Linked DNA regions of Rhodobacter capsulatus SB 1003. The protein of the gene in region 1 interacts with the protein of each later gene in a pairwise test. Links are inferred from orthologs where the notes say so. Each region holds a gene or a part of one and is shown in the gene's direction. Other genes may lie near its edges.

What was found.
Region 2: the proteins of RCAP_RS08915 (region 1) and RCAP_RS16760 interact in binary tests that used the Escherichia coli proteins (3 or more experiments, as listed by UniProt). The link is inferred for Rhodobacter capsulatus SB 1003 from one-to-one orthologs.
Region 3: the proteins of RCAP_RS08915 (region 1) and RCAP_RS08295 interact in binary tests that used the Escherichia coli proteins (3 or more experiments, as listed by UniProt). The link is inferred for Rhodobacter capsulatus SB 1003 from one-to-one orthologs.

The regions. Positions count from the first base shown.
Region 1 is NC_014034.1:1,938,198-1,942,264, forward strand. Bases 298-3,297 are described here. They hold RCAP_RS08915 (two-component system sensor histidine kinase NtrB), read left to right. Parts: upstream 298-1,263; coding sequence 1,264-2,331; downstream 2,332-3,297. Other genes in these bases: dusB (tRNA dihydrouridine synthase DusB), read left to right, coding at 298-1,267; RCAP_RS08920 (response regulator), read left to right, coding at 2,335-3,297. Also shown: RCAP_RS08905 (bifunctional 2-C-methyl-D-erythritol 4-phosphate cytidylyltransferase/2-C-methyl-D-erythritol 2,4-cyclodiphosphate synthase), read right to left, coding at 1-99; more of dusB, read left to right, coding at 293-297; more of RCAP_RS08920, read left to right, coding at 3,298-3,711; RCAP_RS08925 (sensor histidine kinase NtrY-like), read left to right, coding at 3,788-4,067.
Region 2 is NC_014034.1:3,588,819-3,592,596, reverse strand. The notes cover bases 651-3,361. They hold RCAP_RS16760 (P-II family nitrogen regulator), read left to right. Parts: upstream 651-1,692; coding sequence 1,693-2,031; downstream 2,032-3,361. Other genes in these bases: RCAP_RS16755 (ammonium transporter), read left to right, coding at 2,055-3,361; RCAP_RS16765 (transglycosylase domain-containing protein), read right to left, coding at 651-1,433. Outside these bases: more of RCAP_RS16765, read right to left, coding at 1-650; more of RCAP_RS16755, read left to right, coding at 3,362-3,416; RCAP_RS16750 (DHA2 family efflux MFS transporter permease subunit), read right to left, coding at 3,474-3,778. UniProt on the Escherichia coli protein: Involved in the regulation of nitrogen metabolism. Regulates the activity of its targets by protein-protein interaction in response to the nitrogen status of the cell.
Region 3 is NC_014034.1:1,808,743-1,812,795, forward strand. What follows is about bases 1,068-4,053. They hold RCAP_RS08295 (P-II family nitrogen regulator), read left to right. Parts: upstream 1,068-2,384; coding sequence 2,385-2,723; downstream 2,724-4,053. Other genes in these bases: RCAP_RS20175 (NAD(P)H-hydrate dehydratase), read right to left, coding at 1,068-1,508; RCAP_RS20180 (NAD(P)H-hydrate epimerase), read right to left, coding at 1,577-2,215; glnA (type I glutamate--ammonia ligase), read left to right, coding at 2,805-4,053. Outside these bases: RCAP_RS08280 (Hint domain-containing protein), read left to right, coding at 35-565; more of RCAP_RS20175, read right to left, coding at 654-1,067. UniProt on the Escherichia coli protein: P-II indirectly controls the transcription of the glutamine synthetase gene (glnA). P-II prevents NR-II-catalyzed conversion of NR-I to NR-I-phosphate, the transcriptional activator of GlnA. When P-II is uridylylated to P-II-UMP, these events are reversed.

The DNA.
Region 1 (4,067 bases):
CAGAACCGGCCGCCCGGCCAGATCGCGCCATTGTTTCGGCAGGCCTTCGCCCGCCCGCGTGCCGCGACCCGCCGCGACGATGATCACCGCAACCGTCATGATGCCTCCTTGCTTGCCAAAGGCTTAGGACATGCGCCGCGCGGGCGCAATGCACACAGAGCCGCAGCTGATTGCCTATATTTTGTGCGGATGCCGATTTTTCTCGCCCGGGTGATGGGTCAGATCACCGGACGCAATTGTGATTCCCGGCGCCTGTCGCTACTTCCTTGAGCAGTTGCAAGAGAGAGACCAAGTGACGATCAGCCTCGATAGCCTTCGCCTCGACCCTCCGGTGCTTCTGGCGCCGATGGCGGGCATCACCGATCTGCCGTTCCGGCGCATGGTGGCGCGGTTCGGCGCGGGGCTTGTCGTGTCGGAAATGGTGGCCAGCGGCGAGATGCTGACCGCCAAGCCCTCGGTCCGGGCCAAGGCGCAGGCGGAACTGACGGCCGGTCTGCCGACCTCGGTGCAGCTGGCGGGCCGAGAAGCGGCGCCGATGGCCGAGGCGGCAAAGATCGTCGCCGACATGGGCGCCGAGATCATCGACATCAACATGGGCTGTCCGGCGAAAAAGGTGACGGGCGGGCTTTCGGGCGCGGCGCTGATGCGCAATCCCGATCATGCCTTGCGGCTGATCGAGGCGGTGGTGGGCGCGGTCGATCTGCCGGTGACGCTGAAGATGCGGCTGGGCTGGGACGAAGACCAGCTGAACGCGGCCGAGATCGCCGCCCGGGCCGAAGCGGCCGGGGTGAAGATGATCGTCATTCACGGCCGCACCCGGATGCAGTTCTACACCGGCGCGGCGGATTGGCGGGCGATTGCGGCCGTGCGTGCGGCGGTTTCGGTGCCGGTGGTGGCGAATGGCGACATCACCGATGCCGCCTCGGCGCGGAGGGCGCTGGATCAGAGCGGCGCCGCGGGCGTGATGGTCGGGCGCGGCGCGCAGGGGGCGCCCTGGCGGCTGGCGCAGATCGCCGCCGCGCTTTTTGGCAAAGCAGATCCCAAACTTCCCTCCGGTTCCGAATTTTCCGACTTCGTGTCAGAGCACTACGAGGCGATCCTCAGTTTTTACGGCCGCGATCTGGGCTTGCGCATCGCGCGCAAGCATCTGGGCTGGTATGCCGAGGCCGCCGCCGCGCCGCTGCGCGCCGAAATGATGCGTGCGACCGATCCCGCTGCCACGCTTGCGCTGATCCGCAGCGCCTTTTCCGAAAGGGAGGCCGCATGAACCTGCCCCCGCCCGGCATCATCTGGAACTCGCTGCCGCTGCCCGCGCTGATGCTGGACGTCAACGACCGGGTGATCGAGATCAACCCGGCGGCCGAGCTTTTCCTCAACCTGTCGGCGCGGGCGCTGAAGGGGCAGGCGCTTGGCGAGCGGCTGGCGATTTCCGCCCCGCTCGAGGAAATCTTTGCCCGGGTGCGCAAGAATCGGTCCGCGCTTTTCGTCAACGACGTCGATCTGACGACGGGCGAACGCGCGCCGGTGCAATGCAACCTGCAGGCCGCGCCGATCGCCGACGATCCGGAAACGGTGCTGCTGCTGATTTCGCCGCGCGAGATCGCCGACCGGCTGGGCCGGGCCAGCATGGTGAAATCGGCGGCGCGCTCGGCGATCGGCATGGCCGAGATGCTGGCGCATGAGATCAAGAACCCGCTGGCGGGGATCGCGGGGGCGGCGCAGCTTTTGTCGATGGGGCTTTCGGGCGAGGATCTGGAGCTGACCGATCTGATCGTCGATGAAACCCGCCGCATCGTGAAACTGCTGGAACAGGTCGAGCAGTTCGGCAATGTCCGCCCGCCCGAGATGAAACCGGTCAACATCCACGATGTGCTTGATCGGGCACGGAAATCTGCGGGCGTCGGCTTTGGCGCGCATATGCTGATCGTCGAGGATTACGACCCGTCGCTGCCGCCGACGCTGGGGGATGCCGACCAGCTGACACAGGTGTTCCTGAACCTTTTGAAGAACGCCTCCGAGGCCGCGAAGGGACAAGGCACGATCCGGCTGCGCACCTTTTACGATTACGCGCTGCGGCTGCGGCGGCCCGATGGCGGCGGGCAGCGCCTGCCGCTGCAGGTCGAGGTGATCGACGACGGTCCGGGCATTCCGGCCGATATCGCCAGCTCGATCTTTGAACCCTTCGTTTCCGGACGCGAGAACGGCACCGGCCTTGGCCTGGCGCTGGTGTCAAAGATCATCTCTGAACACAATGGCTGGATCAGCGTCGAAAGCGCCCCCGGCCGCACCCTTTTCCGCATTTCCTTGCCCGTCGCCCCGAAGGAGCTTTGACAGATGGATGGCACCGTTCTCGTCGCCGACGACGACCGCACGATCCGCACCGTTCTGACCCAGGCGCTGACCCGCGCCGGCTGCAAGGTCCATGCGACGGCGTCCCTGATGACGCTGATGCGCTGGGTCGAGGAGGGCAAGGGCGATCTGGTGATTTCCGACGTGGTCATGCCCGACGGCAACGGGCTCGAGGCGCTGCCGCGGATCGCGCGGGAACGGCCGGGCCTGCCGGTGATCGTGATCTCGGCGCAAAACACCATCATGACGGCGATTCAGGCGGCCGAGGCCGATGCCTATGATTACCTGCCCAAGCCCTTCGATCTGCCCGATCTGATGAAACGGGCGGCCCGCGCGCTGGAACTCAAGCGCCGCGCGCAGGTGGTGCCGAAGGTGATCGAGACCTCGCGCCCCGAGGGCACCGATCTGCCGCTGGTCGGGCGCACGGCGGCGATGCAGGCGCTGTACCGGCTGGTGGCGCGGGTGATGAATGCCGATCTGCCGGTGATGATCATGGGCGAATCCGGCACCGGCAAATCGCTGATCGCAAAGGCCATTCACGATTTCTCCGACCGTCGCACGCTGCCCTTCGTGGTGGCGCAGGCGGCCGATCTGCTGGGGGCGGACGGGCCCTCAAGCCTTCTGGCGCGCGTCAAGGGCGGCTCGCTCGTCTTTGACGAGGTCGGCGATTACGACGACGAGACGCAGGGCCGGATCGTGCGGATGTTGGATGCGCTGCCCGATCCCGCGCCGCGGATCATGGCGACGACGCAGGTCGATCTGGGCGCGCTGATGGAGGCGGGCCGGTTCCGGCAGGATCTTTACTACCGTCTGGGCGGGGTGACGCTGGCCGTGCCCGCGCTGCGTGAGCGGGTCGAGGACATCCCGCTGCTGGCCGAGCATTTCCTGGGCCGGGCCGAGCGCGACGGTCTCGGCATGCGCCGCTTCTCGGCCGAGGCGATGGGGCTGGTGCGGGCCTATGCCTGGCCGGGCAATGTGCGCCAGCTCGAAAACACCGTGCGGCGGCTCGTCGTGACGGCCTCCGAGGAGGAAATCACCCGGACCGAGGTGGAGTTCGTTCTGGGCAACCAGCCCGCGGTCGACGCGCTGCGCGGCGCGGGCGGCGAGGGCGAGAAACTCTCCGCCTCGATCGCCCGGCATCTGCGGCGCTACTTCGACCTGCACGGCGGCAACCTGCCGCCGCCCGGGCTTTACGACCGGATTCTGGCGGAAATGGAAGCGCCGCTGATCGAGATCGCGCTGGATGCCACCGGCGGCAACCAGGCCAAATGTGCCGATCTTCTGGGGATCAACCGCAATACCTTGCGCAAAAAGATCACCGATCTGGATATTCAGGTGACAAGGCGGCGCAAACTGATGTAAATGGGCCACAGGTAATTGTGGCAAATCCACCTCACGGGATTCGCCGCGGCGGAGAACCGGGGGACCCGTCGTGTCCATGACGAGGAGTGGCTCAGCTTGGGAGAAGCTGGCGCGGCTGCGGCGCCTGCGCCGGGTGCAAAGCGGCTTCGTCTTTGGCCTTGCGGTGCTGGGTCCGGCGCTGGCGATCATCACCTTTGTCGTGCTCGGGCCTTTGGGGCAGGGCGCCGACAGCATCGCGCTGCGGCTGACGCTTCTGGGCGACTTCATCTATTTCCTCGTCCTGGCCGGGCTGATCCTTTTGCGCCTGACGCAGATGATGGCGGCGCGGCGTGCGCGGGCGACGGGCTCGCGGCTGA
Region 2 (3,778 bases), 1.7 Mb from region 1 along the record:
TCGTAATTCTTCGGCGACCACGGGCCCGAACCGCGCACGTTGATCGTCAGCGGCGCGTCGTCGACGATCGAATCCGGCGTCCAGCCCAGATCCAGCGCCGCCGCATAGACGAAGGGCTTGAAGGTCGAGCCGGTCTGCCGCTTCGCCTGGGTCGCGCGGTTGAACGCGCCCGAGACCTTGGTCTTGCGCCCGCCCACCATCGCCCGCACGGCGCCATCGGCCGACATCACCACGATCGCCGCCTCGGCGGTGGAACCGTCCTTGACCTTGGTGTCAAAGATCGATTTCAGCGCCTCTTCCGCCGCGGTCTGGATGCGCTGATCCAGCGTCGTGCGGATCACCACATCGGCGGTGGCATTCTTGCCGAAGTAATCGGGGATGCTGTCCATCACCCAATCGGCGAAATAGCCGCCCGCCCGGGCCTGCGCCGCTTCGGAGAGCGTCGCCGGATGGGCGCGGGCGTCCTGCCACTCCGCGTCGGTCAGATAGCCCTGCTCATGCATCAGCGCCAGAACCATCCCGGCCCGCTCCTGCGAGCGTTTCAGATTCGTCGTCGGCGCATAGGTCGAGGGCGCCTTGAGCAGCCCGGCGAGCATCGCCGCCTGCTGCGGGTTCACATTCGTCGCCGAAATCCCGAAATAGCGCTGCGCGGCGGCCTCGAAACCGCGTGCCCCCGCCCCCAGATAGGCGCGGTTGAAATAGATCGTCAGGATCTCGTTCTTGGAATACTTGACCTCCATCGCCAGCGCATAGGGAATTTCCTTGATCTTGCGCTTGATCCCGCCGGAGCGGCAGTCGGTCTCGTAATCGGCCTCGGTCTTCCAGCGTTTCGGATCATAGGCGGTGCCCAGGCACAGAAGCTTCGCCACCTGCTGGGTGATCGTCGAGCCGCCGTTGCCCTCCAGCGGGCCGCGGCCTTCGGAGAGGTTGATCGCGATGGCCGAGGCGATGCCGCGCGGGCTGACGCCGAAATGGCGGTAAAAGCGCTTGTCCTCGGTGGCGATGATCGCGTTCTTCAGGAAGGGCGAGACGTTTTCCGCGGTGGTCTGGCCGCCGAAGGTCTCGCCGCGCCAGGCAAAGACCTGCCCGTTGGTGTCGATCAGCGTGACCGAGCCGCGGTTGCGGCCATCCAGAAGCGCGGTGTAATCGGGCAGCTGGCTGTAGAAATAGAAGGTCGCAAGGCCAAGGATGATGCCGACGACGGCGGTCGCGCGCCAGACCGCGCCCCAGATCACCGCGAACAGGAAGCCGAACAGCCCCAGCACCAGCCCGGAGAGGCCGCCGCCCCGCCGCGGCGGTCGCGGGCTGCGGGGCTTGCGCGGCGTCTTCGGCTTGCCCGGCGGCGGCGTCTTCGCCCCGGACTGCGTCGCCTGCCGTGATGCGTAGCGCCTGTCCGCCACCAGCGGCCTTTGCCGCCCGCCTGTTCCTGCCATTTCCGCCCCGGTGCCTGTTCCGCCGCGCAACTTACACCGCCGAAAACGGGATGTGGAGACGCCTCGCGTCACGATTCGGTTTTTCGAAAGCTTAAATATAAGGCTCTGCGCACAATTTGTGCGTTTTTCGGCTGGAATCGGTTTTTGACTGCCGCGGGTTTAAGCAGCTTTCCTTGTGCGAAGCGCTTTGCCCGCGCCTTGATACGCTCATAACGGTGCCCCGGGCATCGGAGCGGCTGACAATAGGAAGGGACATAACGTGAAACTCATCATTGCAGCGATCAAACCGTTCAAGCTCGAGGAGGTCCGCGAGGCGCTGACCGGCATCGGCGTGCGCGGGATGATGGTGACGGAAATCAAGGGCTTCGGCGCGCAGTCGGGGCATACGGAAATTTATCGCGGCGCCGAATATGCGGTGAATTTCGTGCCGAAGGTGAAGCTTGAAATCGTCGTGGCCGACAATCTGGCCGACGAGGTGGTCGAGACGATCCTGAAAGCGGCCAAGACCGACAAGATCGGCGACGGCAAGATCTTCGTGCTCGACGTGAATCAGGCCGTGCGGGTGCGCACCGGCGAAGCTGGCGACGAAGCGCTGTAAGAACCACAGGGGAAACAGGGACAATGAACAATCTGACCAAACTGACGGGTCTTGCGGCGGCGCTGGCTGCTGCGGCCCTGCCTGCCTTTGCGCAGGAAGCGGCCGCTCCGGTCGCCGAAGCCGTTGCCACCGTCACCGAAGCCGCGGCGCCGATCGTCGACAAGGGCGATGTCGCCTGGATGATGACCTCGACGCTTCTTGTGCTGTTCATGATCATTCCGGGCCTGGCGCTTTTCTACGGCGGTCTGGTGCGCAGCAAGAACATGCTCTCCGTGCTGATGCAGACGACGATGATCACCTCGGTGGTGATGATCGTCTGGGTGCTTTGGGGCTATTCCTTCGCCTTTGGCGGCGGCACCAACCCGTTCTGGGGCGGTCTGGGCAAGGTCTTCCTGGCCGGCGTGACCGGCGACAGCCTGGCGGCGACCTTCACCGATGGCGTGATGCTGCCGGAATATGTGTTCATCGCCTTCCAGATGACCTTTGCCGCGATCACGCCCGCGCTTTACGTGGGCGCCTTTGCCGAGCGGATGAAATTCTCGGCGGTGATCCTCTTCACCGTGCTTTGGGTCACCGTGGTCTATTTCCCGATCGCCCACATGGTCTGGGATGCCTCGGGTCTGATCTTCAACTGGGGCGCCATCGACTTTGCCGGCGGCACCGTGGTGCATATCAACGCCGGGATCACCGGTCTGATGGCGGCGATCGTTCTGGGGCCGCGCGTCGGTTTCGGCCGCGAGAACATGGCCCCGCATTCGATGACGCTGACCATGGTGGGCGCGATGATGCTCTGGGTCGGCTGGTTCGGCTTCAACGCCGGGTCCAACCTTGAGGCGACCTCGGGCGCGACGCTGGCGATGCTGAACACCTTTGTTGCCACCGCCGCGGCCGTCGTCAGCTGGTCGGCCACCGAAGCGCTGTTCCGCGGCAAGGCCTCGGGTCTGGGCGCGGCTTCGGGCATGGTCGCCGGTCTGGTGGCGATCACCCCGGCCTGCGGCACCTCGGGCCCGGTCGGCGCGATCCTGCTTGGCCTGATCGTCTCGCCGGTGTGCTACTTCTTCGTCACCAAGGTGAAGGCGATGTTCAAATACGACGACAGCCTGGACGTGTTCGGCGTGCATGGCATCGGCGGGATCGTCGGCGCGGTGATGACGGGCGTTCTGATGGCCCCCGGCTTCGGCGGCACCGGCGGCGACGATTTCTCGATCGTGTCGCAGGTGATCATCCAGATCAAGGCGGTCGTCGTGACCATCGCCTGGGCGGGGATCGGCTCGATCATCCTTCTGTACATCGTCAAGGCCGTCACCGGCCTGCGCGTGGCCACCGATGACGAACGTCAGGGCCTTGACCTGACGACCCATGGCGAAAGCGCCTACCACTCGTAAGGGGTTGGTCCGCAAGATCGAAAGGCCCGGGGTTTGCGCCCCGGGCCTTTTCCCATCTCAATCCGCATGGGCCGCGGGGGGCGCGCTGACCCCGGGCGGCGCGGCGACCGGACGGCGCAAAAGCAGGGCCAGCGGCAGCGCGGCCAGCGTGATCCACATCAGCGCCTCGAAATCATCGACATAGGCCACCATCGCCGCCTGCGCGGTGACGATCTGGTTCACCACCGCCCAGAACGCGCCCTCGCCATGTTGCGCGGTCATCGATTGCAACATCGCCCCCCCGGCGCCGCTCATCATTCCGCTGAAATTCGGATCGTAAAGCGAGATGTTGGCGACCAGCTCGGTGTGGCTGATCTGGGTGT
Region 3 (4,053 bases), 130 kb from region 1 along the record:
AAGCCGGAAACCGGCACGAGAGCAGGAAGACCCGATGGACAGGCAGGCCACGGGGCGCGGGGAGGGCGGGGCCAGGGCGCCCGCATCTTCGGCGTCCGCCTTCACATTCGATTCCCGTCTGGGCGCCGAGGGCGCGCATGGGGTGGCGGGCTTCGCCATGGGCTCGCGCGTGGCGACGATGGACGGGCTCTTGCCGGTCGAATTCCTGAACCTGGGCGACCGGATCGTCACCCGCTCGGGGATGCGCGTGCTGCGCGGCCTGTCCAGCCTGCCGCTGGTGTCGCGGCTGGTCGGCATCGCGCCCGGGGCGCTGGGGCATGACCGGCCGGGGCAGGCGATGGTGCTGGGATCGGGCACGCAGGTGCTTTTGCGCGACTGGCGGGCCGAGGTGATGTTCGGCACCGCCCAGGCGCTGGTCGCGGTCGAGCGGCTGATCGACGGGCAGTTCATCACCCGCATCACCGGCCGCAAGATCCGCATCTTCGCGCTGCATTTCGAGGCGCCCGAGGTGATCTATGCCGATGGCGTCGAGATCGGCTGCAAGCCCCTGGCCTTGCGTAGCTGACAGGGGGCGAAGCGCGTATTTGCCCCAAGAAAAAACGCATCGGCTTTTCTTGGTGAAAATACGCCCTGTCGCGCTGACGGGCGGCGGCTCAGAGGTTCAGCGCGCGGAAGACCTTTGGCAATTCCTCGGGCAGATCCTCGGCGATCAGGCCGGGGCCGAAGCTCAGCGCGGCTTCGACATGCAGCCAGGTGCCGGTGCAGGCGGCCTCGAACGGTGTCAGCCCGCGCGCCATCAGCCCGGTGATGATCCCCGCCAGAACGTCGCCCGATCCGGCCGTGGCCAGCCAGGGCGCGGCGCGGGGGCCGGTGGCGCTGTGCACGGCGGCCGCGCCCGACGGATGGGCGATGGCGGTTTCGGGGCCCTTGAGCAGCACGGTGCAGTTGATCCGCGCGGCGGCCTGGCGGGCGGCGGCGACGCGGGGCAGGCTGCCGTCTTCGAGCCCCTGCGCAAGGTCGGGGAACAGGCGGCGGAATTCGCCCTGATGCGGGGTGATCACCGTCTGATCATGCATCGCGTTGAACAGCGGGCCGGGATCGGCGGTGAAGGCGGTCAGCGCATCGGCATCCAGCACGGTGGGACGGCGCAGCCAGAGCGCGGCGGGCACCATTTCCAGCGCCCGCGGCAGGCCCAGCCCCGGGCCGAGGCAAAGCGCGTTCAGCCGCGGGTCCTGAAAATGGCCGCGCAGGGAATAGGCATCGGGCAGGGCGGTCAGCATGATCGCGGTCAGCTGCGCCGCATTCTCGGCCAGGCTGATCTGCGGACAGGCGAGCGTCACCAGACCCGCCCCCACTCGCAGCGCGGCCCGCGCGGCCAGACGGGCGGCGCCGCCCTTGCCGGGACTGCCCGCCAGAATCAGCGCATGGCCGTGGTCGTATTTATGCGCCTCGGGCGATTTGGCGAGGCGGGAACGCATCTCCTCGGTCAAGGTGATCTGGCGGAACATGGCCCCTCCGGCGCGGTCGTTTTTTCCAACCCTAGCGCGGGGTGGTGAGAAAAGCGTGAAGATCCGCCCTAAAGGCCGATCGGTTTGACGATGACGCCGATGCCCTCGGCGCGCAGCTGCGCATGTGCGGGTTTTTCGCGGTGGAAGGTGACCGCCAGCGAACAGGGCGCCGAGGGCCAGCCCGCGGCATCGGCCCGCGCATCGGCATCGCGCCCCGAAGGCAGGTCGATCGCCAGCACCGGCCGCCCCGCGCTGGCCAGCGCCGCGAAGATCGGGCCGAAGCCGGTCAGGGGCCGCGTCAGCCCAAGCCCGAAAAGCGCATCGACGACCAGATCGGCGCTGCTGAAATCGGGCGCGGCGGGCAGGGGCGCGATCGTGCCGATGCGCCGCCAGCGGTCGTGATTGGCGCGGGCGTCGGGCGGCAGCCGGTCCGCCTCGCCGTAAAGATAAAGTGTCACCTTCCAGCCGCGGCGGCGCAGGAGCCGGGCGACCACGAAGCCGTCGCCGCCGTTGTTGCCCGGCCCGCAAAGGATCATCGCATGGCGCAGCGCCACCGCGGGCGGGCGGATGTCGGGCCAGGCCTCGGCGATCGCCTCGACCACCGCCGCGCCCGCGCGTTCCATCAGCTCGAGCCCGCTGGCGCGGCCGGAGGCGATGGCCGCCCTCTCGAGGCTGCGCATGTCATCACTCGTCAGGATTTCCGTCATATGCCGCCCAAACAGTTTACACTTCGCACAATAAATATGCTAACCGCCTAAATCATCATCGCTGTTCGGGGAATCCCCGGGCGCGACGCACCCGCCAAAAGCTAGCCGATTGCGGGGCGGCGTGGAAAGTGGTGAGACGAGGGCGCAAGATCGAAAGGGGGGAGTCGGCATGAAGAAGGTCGAGGCGATCATCAAGCCGTTCAAGCTCGATGAAGTGAAGGAAGCGCTTCAGGAAGCGGGGATTCAAGGGCTGAGCGTGATCGAGGTGAAAGGCTTCGGGCGGCAAAAGGGCCATACCGAGCTGTATCGCGGGGCCGAATATGTCGTCGACTTCCTGCCCAAGGTGAAGATCGAGATGGTTCTGCCCGACGAGATGGTCGATATCGCCATCGAGGCCATCGTCGGCGCCGCCCGCACCGAAAAGATCGGCGACGGGAAGATCTTCGTCTCCTCCATCGAACAGGCGATCCGCATCCGCACCGGCGAGACCGGCGAGGACGCGGTCTGAGACTTCCGAATTTCGGGCGATGGCCCGGCACCGCAACGGGCCCAGCCCGCACCCCATGCTCAACGAAAGGGTAATTTGCAAATGAGCGCAGTCAAAAAGGCTCTCGATCTGATGAAGGCGGAGGAGGTCGAATATGTCGACATCCGTTTCTGCGACCCGCGTGGCAAGCTGCAGCACGTGACGCTGATCGCCGATCTCGTGGACGAGGACTTCTTCGAGGAAGGCTTCATGTTCGATGGCTCGTCGATCGCGGGCTGGAAGTCGATCGACCAGTCGGACATGAAACTGATCCCGGACGCGTCCTCGGTCTACATCGACCCCTTCTATGCCGAAAAGACCATGTGCGTGCATTGCAACGTGGTCGAGCCGGACACCGGCGAAGCCTATTCGCGCGACCCGCGCGGCATCGCGCTGAAAGCCGAAGCCTATCTGAAGGCCTCGGGCATCGGTGACGTCGCCTATTTCGGGCCGGAAGCCGAATTCTTCATCTTCGACGACGTGCGCTACTCGGTCACCCCGGCCAAGGTCGCCTATCAGATCGACGCGGAAGCGGCGGCCTGGAACACCGATGCCGAAGTCGAGATGGGCAACCTCGCCCACCGCGCCGGCCACAAGGGCGGCTACTTCCCGGTGAACCCGGTCGATGAAGCCCAGGACCTGCGCGGCGAGATGCTCTCGACGATGAAGCGCATGGGCATGAAGGTCGACAAGCACCACCACGAAGTGGCGACCTGCCAGCACGAACTCGGGCTGATCTTCGGCGGTCTGACCGAACAGGCTGACAACATCCTGAAATACAAATACGTCATCCACAATGTCGCGCATGCCTATGGCAAGACCGTGACCTTCATGCCGAAACCCATGAAGGGCGACAACGGCTCGGGGATGCACGTGAACATGTCGATCTGGAAAGACGGGAAACCGCTCTTTGCCGGGGACAAATATGCGGATCTGTCGCAGGAAGCGCTGTATTTCATCGGCGGTATCCTGAAACACGCGAAAGCGCTGAACGCGCTGACGAACCCGGGCACCAACAGCTACAAGCGTCTGATCCCGGGCTTCGAGGCCCCGGTTCTGCGCGCCTATTCGGCCCGCAACCGCTCGGGCTGCGTCCGTATTCCGTGGACCGAGTCGCCGAAAGCCAAACGCGTCGAAGCCCGCTTCCCCGATCCGTCGGCGAACCCCTATCTGGCCTTTGCCGCGCTGCTGATGGCCGGTCTCGACGGCATCAAGAACAAGATCGACCCGGGTCCGGCCTCGGACAAGGACCTCTACGATCTGCCGCCGGAAGAACTGGCCGCGATCCCGACCGTCTGCGGCTCGCTGCGCG